Regions from separate parts of the Parvibaculum lavamentivorans DS-1 genome, predicted to be linked through region 1. Evidence: predicted binding sites of a transcription regulator. Region 1 holds the regulator's gene; each other region holds the start of a gene.

Evidence for each region. Region 1 encodes PhoB, which activates phosphate uptake and scavenging genes when phosphate is short. Its sites were predicted from a motif close to TGTCATNNANCTGTCAT; they were not measured.
Region 2: the regulator PhoB is predicted to act here: its motif matches at 1,817-1,833, upstream of PLAV_RS13340 (PhoX family protein).
Region 3: the regulator PhoB is predicted to act here: its motif matches at 1,474-1,490, upstream of PLAV_RS07085 (DUF2794 domain-containing protein).

What each region holds. Positions count from the first base shown of each region.
Region 1 is NC_009719.1:431,207-434,479, forward strand. It holds gene pstB (phosphate ABC transporter ATP-binding protein PstB) at 1-665, shown strand, start outside; gene phoU (phosphate signaling complex protein PhoU) at 710-1,426, shown strand; gene phoB (phosphate regulon transcriptional regulator PhoB) at 1,567-2,262, shown strand; gene PLAV_RS02035 (GcrA family cell cycle regulator) at 2,380-2,895, opposite strand; gene PLAV_RS02040 (ABC transporter permease) at 3,255-3,273, shown strand, end outside.
Region 2 is NC_009719.1:2,837,375-2,840,647, forward strand. It holds gene PLAV_RS13340 (PhoX family protein) at 1-1,774, opposite strand, end outside; gene PLAV_RS13345 (gamma carbonic anhydrase family protein) at 1,922-2,452, shown strand; gene PLAV_RS13350 (DUF192 domain-containing protein) at 2,452-2,925, shown strand; gene PLAV_RS13355 (enoyl-CoA hydratase/isomerase family protein) at 2,987-3,273, shown strand, end outside.
Region 3 is NC_009719.1:1,526,345-1,529,617, forward strand. It holds gene PLAV_RS07080 (Bax inhibitor-1/YccA family protein) at 168-926, shown strand; gene PLAV_RS07085 (DUF2794 domain-containing protein) at 984-1,397, opposite strand; gene PLAV_RS07090 (ABC transporter ATP-binding protein) at 1,940-2,935, shown strand; gene PLAV_RS07095 (ABC transporter permease subunit) at 2,932-3,273, shown strand, end outside.

The DNA.
Region 1 (3,273 bases):
TCATGGCCTTTATCGGGCCGTCCGGCTGCGGCAAGTCGACCTTCCTGCGCTGCATCAACCGCATGAACGACACGATCGACATCTGCAGCGTGACAGGGACCATCCTGATCGACGGCGCAAATATCTACGATGCGAAGATCGACCCCGTGCTGCTGCGCGCGCGTATTGGCATGGTCTTCCAGAAGCCCAACCCGTTTCCGAAGTCGATCTACGACAATATTTCATATGGGCCCCGCATCCACGGACATGCAAAGGCGGGCTCGGAGATGGATGAAATCGTCGAGACGAGCCTGCGCCGCGCGGGGCTCTGGAACGAAGTGAAGGATCGCCTCAAGGAGCCGGGCACCGGCCTGTCCGGCGGCCAGCAGCAGCGCCTCTGCATTGCCCGCGCGATTGCCGTGAACCCGGACGTGATCCTTATGGACGAACCCTGCTCCGCGCTCGATCCGATCGCGACGGCGAAGGTCGAGGAACTGATCGACGAACTGCGCGAACGCTACACTATCGTCATCGTCACGCATTCGATGCAGCAGGCGGCGCGCGTTTCACAGAAAGCCGCCTTCTTCCATCTCGGCAAACTGGTCGAAGTCGACGAGACGGAACGCATGTTCACCAATCCCTCGGATCAACGCACGCAGGATTACATTACCGGCCGCTTCGGCTGATCGATGCGGATGTATCTGCCAAGAGGCCAACAGGAGAACCGGCTGTGACCCAGCATATCGTGAAGTCGTTTCAGGAAGAGCTCGACGGGCTTTCCGCGCAGATCGCCCAGATGGGCGGGCTGACGGAGGCGCAGTTGCAAGCCGCAATCGAAGCCGTGGTGAAGCGCGACACGCAGCTTGCGGAACGCACCATCCGCGAGGACCAGCGCATCGACACGCTGGAGGCCGAGATCGAGAACCAAGCCATCCGCCTCATCGCGCTGCGCCAGCCCATGGCGGCGGACCTGCGCGAGGCCATCGCGGCGATCAAGATTTCGATCGACCTCGAACGCATCGGCGACCTCGCGAAGAACATCGCCAAGCGCGCCATGGTTCTGCAGAACGATTTCGAGGGCGCGAACCGGCTCATCCAGGGCATCTCGCGCATGGGGCGCCTTGCCCAGCGCCAGCTCAAGCAGGTGCTCGACGCCTATTCGAACCGCGAGGCGCAGGCGGCCATGGAGGTATGGCGCGACGACGAGGAAATCGACGCGATGTACAATTCGGTCTTCCGCGAGCTTCTCACCTACATGATGGAAGATCCCCGGACCATCGGCGTCTCGACGCATCTGCTTTTCATTGCGAAGAACATCGAGCGTATCGGCGACCACGCCACCAATATCGCCGAAACCGTCGGCTACCTCGTCACCGGCGAATGGGTTCATGACGAGCGCCCGAAAGGCGATACGACCAGCACCACCGCCGTTCACAGCGGCAGTTAAAGGAGGCTTGTGCGGCAATGGCAATAACAACACTTGCCCGTCGTGGCGAACAGGGCCACGCTTTGGACTTGGAACAGATTCGGCCTGAGACCGCTCACACAGAGCAGGGTCAGCCTGAGCGCAGCCAGTTCGAACGCAGAATGAAACCGAGCGTCATGATCGTCGAGGATGAAGAAGCGTTGCTGACGCTGCTTCAGTACAATCTCGACAAGGAAGGCTACAAGGTCATCACCGCCGCCGATGGCGAGGAGGCGGACCTGCTTATCCGCGAGACGACCCCCGACCTTATCCTGCTCGACTGGATGCTGCCGGGCCTCTCCGGCATCGAGCTTTGCCGCCGCCTGCGCGGCCGCCCCGAAACCCGCAATGTGCCGATCATCATGATTACGGCGCGCGGCGAGGAAACGGACCGCATTCGCGGCCTCGATATCGGCGCCGACGACTATGTAACGAAGCCCTTCTCGATGACGGAACTGCTGGCGCGCATCCGCGCCGTCATGCGCCGCATCCGGCCGGCCCTCACGGAAGACCTCGTGACCTTTGGCGACATCGTGATCGACCGCGCCGCCCACCGGGTGCGCAGGGGCGACCGCGAGGTCCATCTCGGCCCGACCGAATACCGCCTGCTCGATCACCTGATCCAGCATCCCGGCCGGGTCTTCAGCCGCGAGCAATTGCTGGATACGGTCTGGGGCTCGGATGTCTATGTCGAAGCCCGCACCGTCGACGTTCATGTCGGCCGGCTGCGCAAGGCGCTTAACGACAAGGGCGAGAAAGACCCGATCCGCACGGTCCGTTCCGCCGGCTACTCGCTGGACGAGCAGTTCCACGAATAGGCCGGCCTAACGAAAAGCAGGCATCCATGGGCCCATGGATGCCTGCTCCTTCCCCTCCTGGGCCCCCCGACCTGTCCCCCACCCGCCTTTAGGGGGACAGTGGAGCCGGAAAAACGCTCAGCTTACCAGCCGGTCCCTGCGCATCCGGTCGCGCTCGCGGTTCCGCCGCGCCTGCGCCGGCTGATAGGCCATGCGCGCATGTTCGGTGCAGTAGGGCGCGCCATGTTCGGCACCCCGGCCGCAGAAATGAAAGCCCGGCCGGCCCGGATCGCCGATCGGCCATTTGCAGGTATGTTCCGTGAGGGTGAGGACGGTCGCGCGCTGGATCGGCTCGAGGCCGCGTTCCTCGACATGGGCGGCTTCGGCGCGCTCGGCCGCCGCCTCGCGCTGGCGCTCGTCGCCGCGCGCTTCCGCCGTCAGCGGGTCCGGACGGCCGCGCACCAGCGTGCGGGGCGCCGGGGCGCGCGAGCGGGCAGGGCGGCTGGGCGTGGCGCGGCCTGACAATCCGAGGCGATGCACCTTGCCGATCACCGCATTGCGGGTCACGCCGCCGAGCTGCTTGGCGACCTGGCTGGCGCTCAGGCCTTCGGCCCAGAGCTTCTTCAGCAGTTCCACGCGTTCATCGGTCCACATGATGGTACTCCCCTTGGGGCCGGTTTCCGGCCCGGTTGGACGCCCGGTCCCGAACAACCCGGCATCAGCCCTGAAATCCGGCCCTGTCTCGCCCTTTACGGGTTTTGGCACCCCACTAGATTTCGTAGGCGTTAACCGGAAGTATACAATATCAGGGGGCAAAACCGCAACCGGCAGGGCTTCCGCACCGCCCCTTATCCACAGAAAAGAGCGATCGCGGCGGCACCAGCGCCCTTGTATGGGGCTTTCCGGGGCCTCACATGGGCGGCAGGGCCGGTTCCGGCTCTCCCCCTTCCCGCATTGCCCGGCAGGCCGCTCTGGCGTATGCCTCGGCCCCTGAAGCATCAGAAGAGGAAGCCATGAGCCTCACGCCCTATC
Region 2 (3,273 bases), 1.5 Mb from region 1:
CGCCGATGGGCGCACGGAAGATGCGCCGCGCGAGGCCGCGCTTTTCGCCCTGCGTTGCCAGAGCATAGAGCCCATCGGCCCCGCCTGAGGAGGCGCTCCAGCCGGACCCCTGGTCGGTCGCGACCCAGAGGCGGCCTTTCGCGTCCACCTCCATGTTGTCAGGACAGGTGAACCAGCCGTTCTCACCCGTATCGGGATGCCACGCCGCTCCAATGGCGGGGAAGCGCGGATCGCCGCATTTGACGATGAGCGTCCAGGCGAAATTCTCCGCACCGTGATCGCCACCTTCGGGTTCCATCTCGACGATCTGGCCCCAGAGATTTGCGGCGCGCGGGTTTACGGCGTCCACCTGTTCGGGCGCTCGCTCCTTCGAGTTGGTGAGCGCGACATAGATTTTGCCGGTGGCGGGGCTGGGGGTCACATCTTCAGGGCGGTCGAGCGGGGTTGCCCCGAGAATATCGGCCGCGCGGCGCGCTTCGATCAGCACATCCGCCTGGGAGGCGAAGCCATTCGTCTCGTCGAGGCCGTTTTGTCCGTGCACGAGCGGCAGCCATCTGCCGCCGTCTTCCTCGAAGCGGGCGACATATAATGTGCCATTGTCGAGGAGATCTGCATTCGCCGCGCGATCGCCGGCATCGACCATTCCGGCGGTGACGAATTTGTAGAGATATTCGAACTGCTGGTCGTCGCCCATGTAAACGACGAGGCGGCCATCCTTCGTCAGCGCGTTCTCGCAGCCTTCATGCTTGAAGCGGCCGAGCGCCGTACGCTTGACCGGCGTGGAGGCGGGATCGAGCGGATCGACCTCCACCACCCAGCCATAACGGTTTGGCTCTCGCGGTTCGGCGGCGAGGTCGAACCGCTTGTGATAGGCACCCCAGGGATAGGCGCGGCCGGCGGGGAAACCCATGCGTTCATGGTTTGCGGCTTCCGCCTCGTCGGAGGGCTGGCCGATGAAGTAGAAGTTGAAGTTCTCCTCCGACATAAGCCATGTGCCCCAAGGCGTGATGCCGCCGGCGCAGTTGTTGAACGTACCCATGACATTGTGACCGGTGGGGTCCTCGCTCGTCTGCAGGCGCGGATGGCCGGCGGCCGGGCCGGAGATGCTCATGGTGGTGGAGAGCGGAGTGATGCGGCGGTTGTATTTGCTTTCCGTCACGACCTGCCAGTTGCCGTTGCCGTCGCGCGCGACCTCGACGATCGTTCCGCCATGCGCGGCCATCGATATTTCCGCGATGCGGCGCGTGTAGAACTCGCGCGGGTCCGCGTCAGCCATGCCCGCATGCATGAGATCGTCATTGGTATATTCGTGATGGATGCAGAGCAGGCCGCGATCGCTGGCGTTCGACCCATAGGGCAGGGGAATGAAGCCGATGTAGTCGTTGTTGTAGCCGAACTGTGCAAGCTGAGAAGCGGCGCTCTGTTCGAGGACGTTGAAGGGCGGAGCGCCCGGCAGGACGGGGTCGCCCCAGCGGATGAGGATGCCGGCGTTGTGATCCGCGGCTATGTGGTGGGTTTCGTCGATGCCGTGCGGCACTTCCTCGAAACCGAAAATATCATCGGGCGTGTATTGGGGCGTGTCGTCACAGGCTGCGAGCGAGAGGATGGCGGGCGAAACCGTGGCGAGGAGAGCCGCCTTGCCGAAGCCGGAGAGGAGATCGCGCCGGCCGATGCGGCGTTGCCAGAGCGTGGCGAGCGAGGGCGCGGTTGCGCGCGCCACCGGCTCGTCGTCCGCGGCTTCGAGTTGCTCGCCTCGCGAATCGCACTCACTCATCCTTCAGCCCCCGTTTCGTATACCCAACCCTAGGCTTCCGCCTTGACGCTCCGATGACAGCCTTGTTTTACAGCGTTTCGCAAGTCTCGTCTCCCGGCCGCGCCCGTGCCATAGTCGCATCAAAAGCAACCGTCAGGGAGAAAGCTCATGCCCGTCTATGCTATCGGCGATACGAAACCGATCCTGCCCGCTGCCGGCGACTACTGGATCGCGCCCAATGCCGAAGTCATGGGTAATGTGAAGCTGGAGAAGAATGCCAGCGTCTGGTTCGGCGCGGTGCTGCGCGGCGACAACGACCTCATCACCATCGGCGAAAACTCCAACGTACAGGACGGCTCGGTTCTGCATACCGATCCCGGTTCCGCTCTCACGATCGGGCGCGACGTCACCATCGGCCATATGGTCATGCTGCATGGCTGCACCATCGGCGACGGAAGCCTCATCGGTATCGGCAGCATCGTTCTCAACAATACGAAAATCGGCAAGGGCTGCCTGATCGGCGCGAATACATTGATTTCGGAAGGCAAGGATATCCCGGACTATTCGATGGTGCTCGGCTCGCCCGGCAAGATCGTTCGTACACTGGATAAGGAAACCGCAGAGGCGCTGCGTCTGTCCGCCGATCATTACGTCCAGAACTGGAAACGCTACGCCGCCGGACTGAAGCGGATCGACTGATGCGCATATATGCCTTTTTGATGGTGCTTGGCGCCGTTCTTGTTTCATCCGGATGTACGGAGAAGCCGGGGCAGGACGCCAACCTAACGATCGAGACGGCAGGCGGCGAGGTGCATGAATTCATCGTGGAGCTTGCTGTCGACGACGAGGAGCAGCAGCGGGGGCTGATGTTCCGCGAGAAGCTGGCCGATGAGCGGGGCATGCTTTTCTTTTATCCGCGATGCGACACGGCGCAGTTCTGGATGAAGAATACCTACATCCCCCTCGACATGATCTTCATCGAAGCGGATGGGCGGATTTCCGGGATCGAGCGGAATACGGAGCCGGAAACACTCGCCATCTATCGCTCGGCCGGACCGGTAAACGGTGTGCTCGAAATAAATGGCGGGCTGACGCAGCGTCTGGGCATTGCCGAGGGAGACTATGTCCGCCATCCGTGGTTCGGCGAGGGCGGCAAGGCTACTTGCGGCTGATTTTATCGGCTAGACTGCGCGCAACACATATTCCGTCAAAACCAGAACATCGGGAGGGGCCATGAGCCAGGCACAGGCGGCGACGCAGGAAGCACAGGAAGTTCTCTACGGCGTGGATGGGCACATAGCGACCATCACGCTCAATGCGCCCGAGCGCATGAACACGATTTCGGGTCCGATGCTGAACCAGCTCACAAAGCGTCTTCAGGAAGCGGACGCGGACCCGGAGGTGCGCTGCGTGATCCTTACCGGCGCTGGCCGCGCATTCTGCGCCGGGCTCGACCTTCGCGCGCAGACACAGGGCGGCGGCCTTTCGATCGGCTCGAGTGGCGGTGTCACCTCGACGAC
Region 3 (3,273 bases), 1.1 Mb from region 1:
CGGGGATTATTTCTTTTCGGGGGAGGGGCTTCGCGCCGTGTGACGGTTTCGTGACAGTTCGATGACAGTCGGGGCTTTTCAACGATTTGTGACCGGTCCGGTTTTGCTTGAAATTGCACAGGCATCGGCCAATATACGTGCAAGCACACTCAGGAGGGTGCAGATTTATGGCGAACTACGAACAGGAACGGCTTCATCAGTCCCGCCTCGGCGCGCGCGCCAATATGGCGGTCGACGAAGGCCTTCGGAGCTATATGCTCCGTGTTTACAACTACATGGCGGGTGCGCTCGCTCTCACCGGGCTTGTCGCCTACTTCGCCTATACGGCCGCCGTGCAGGAAACCGCAGGCGGTCCGGTCCTCACATCCCTCGGCGAAACGCTGTACGCGAGCCCTCTCAAATGGGTCGTGATGCTGGCGCCGCTCGCTTTCGTCATGGTGCTCAGCTTCGGCATCCAGCGCCTCAGCCTCAGCGCCACCCAGCTTCTCTTCTGGGCTTTCGCGGGTGTGATGGGCCTTTCGCTTTCGAGCATTTTCCTCGTCTTCACGGGCGAGAGCATCACCACGACCTTCTTCGTGACGGCGGCGGCGTTCGGTTCTCTAAGCCTTTACGGCTACACGACAAAACGCGATCTGACCGGGATGGGTTCGTTCCTGTTCATGGGTCTGATCGGCATCATCATCGCGATGGTTGTGAACATTTTCCTCGCGAGCTCGGCGCTGCAATTCGCGATCTCGGTGCTCGGCGTGCTGATCTTCGCGGGCCTCACCGCCTATGACACGCAGCGCATCAAGGGCATGTACTACGAAGGCGACAGCGTCGCCGCCGCAGGCAAGAAAGCCGTGATGGGCGCTCTCTCGCTCTATCTCGACTTCATCAACATGTTCATGTTCCTGCTGCAGTTCATGGGCAGCCAGCGCAGCTGACGGGCTGCGGCAAGCCAGAAAACAAAGCCCCGGTGGAAACACCGGGGCTTTTCGCTGTCAGGCGTCGATGAGCCGTAGCGCGCGCTTCTCGAAAATCTTCAGCACCTGCCGCAACTCATGGCCGCGCTTCAGCACCAGCCCCGTCGCCGCGACGATGCTGTAGGCGCCCTGCTTGCGCGCGAGCTTCGGCCGTTTTTCGATGCGGTAAAGCGGCATCTCGCTGGTCCGCCTGAATACCGAGAAAACCGCGACATCCTTGAAGCCGCCCATCGCATAGTCGCGCCACTCGCCATCGGCCACTTTTTGACCGTAGACGGAGAGAATGGCGTCGAGTTCGCTGCGATTGAAAAAGACCTCCGGCTCCCGCTGCCGCTTCTGCGCCGCCGTATCGGTCTTTCGGTCCGTGGGAACGAGGCTGAGGCGGGAGGGAGCCTCACCGGCGCGGGAACCGTAATCGGCGCTGTCGGACATGCGGCGGCGATCTCCCTTCTATATGAGCCGGCACACTCCGGCCCTCACGGAAAGCATGGCACAGGGTGCCTGCCAGCGTCATCAGATTGTTACGATCTCCAGTCTTTCCGCCATTTTCGAAGAGATCGAGCTTTTTTCTAAAACCACAATATTGCCTTTTTTCAGCCCTTCGCCAGCCACACTGGACCTCCATCTTTGCATCGTTGCCTCACTGGCCCGGTTCCTTGCGACGTTCCGGTTTCATCAGCCCCCCAGCCCCACCGGGATAGATTGGGGGAGCCGGGCCAACCCCATCCCCCCGGGGTCGAGGACAACATCTCTAAATGAGCGACAGCTCCAGCCGCCCGGGAATCCCCCCTCCCGGGCGGCTTCTGTTTTGGGCGCCGTCCGTCCGGGAAAATGAAACATCTTTCACTTGAAGGGGTTGGCGTGCTGTCCTACACAAGCTTCCCGTCCTGGGGAGAGGCGCGGGGGAGAAAAAGGAACAGCGGCCGGCATCAAAAGGCGGCGTTCCGGGGAGAAGCATCATAAACCGGTCTGACATGGATATGGCGCCAGGTGAGCCGATGATCGTCATCGACGGCCTCACCAAGCAATTCGGTCCTTTCACCGCCGTCGACCGCATCAGCTTTTCGGTCGCACGCGGCGAAGTGCTCGGCTTTCTCGGCCCGAATGGCGCCGGCAAATCCACAACGATGAAGATGATCACCGGCTTTCTTGCGCCGAGTGCCGGCTCCGCGCGCGTCTGCGGGCATGATGTCGTCGCGTCCACCCTCGCCGCGCAGCGCCTGATCGGCTATCTGCCGGAAGGTGCGCCTGCCTATGGCGACATGACGCCGCGCGGCTTCCTCACGTTTATCGCTCGCGTACGCCGGCTTTCCGCCGCCGAAGCGGGTAAGGCCGTCGACCGTGCTGTTGAAGCGACGGAGCTTTCTTCCGTCCTCGATCAGCCGATCGATACCTTGTCGAAGGGTTTCCGCCGCCGTGTCGGCCTCGCGCAGTCGATCCTTCACAATCCGCCCGTTCTCATCATGGACGAACCGACCGACGGGCTCGATCCCAATCAAAAATTCGAAGTACGCAAGCTGATCGGACGCATGGCCGCGGAAAAGGCAATCGTCATCTCGACGCATATCCTCGAAGAGGTCGATGCAATCTGCACGCGCGCACTCATCATCGACCACGGGCAGATTGTTGCGGACGGGACACCGGCGGCCCTCATGGCGCGCTCGCGGTATCACAATGCAGTGTCCCTCACGCTTGGCGGGCAGACCACGGTGGCGACGGCGGAGAAACTGCGCAGTCTTCCCGGTATTGCGAGCATTGAAGTCGCGCCACGGGGCGAAGAAACAACCTTCACGCTTTTCCCCGCGCAGGCGCGTGAGAGCGACACGCTGCTGGTCGATGCGGTGGCGCGGCTCGCGCGCGAGGAAAACTGGCCGGTGCGCGCCCTTTACGGCGAGCCTGGCCGTCTCGACGAGGTGTTCCGCAGCCTCACCCGCTCCGATGCAAGGCCAGAAGAAAAGGACGCGGCATGAACGAACTCCTTGCCGTGTTCCGCCGCGAGCTGGGCGGCTATTTCGCGACGCCGCTCGCTTTCATCTTCATCGTGATCTTTCTCTTCACGATGGGCGCCTTCACATTCTATCTCGGCGGCTATTACGAGAGCGGGCAGGCGGATCTCACGATCTTCTTCAACTTTCATCCCTGGCTTTATCTCTTTCTGCTGCCCGCTATCTCCATGCGCCTCTGGGCGGAAGAACGCCGCACAGGTTCGATCGAGTTGCTGCTGTCGCTGCCTATTCCTCTCTGGGCGGCGGTGCTGGGAAAGTTTCTTGCAGCATGGGTCTTTTCGGGGATTGCACTCGCGCTCACC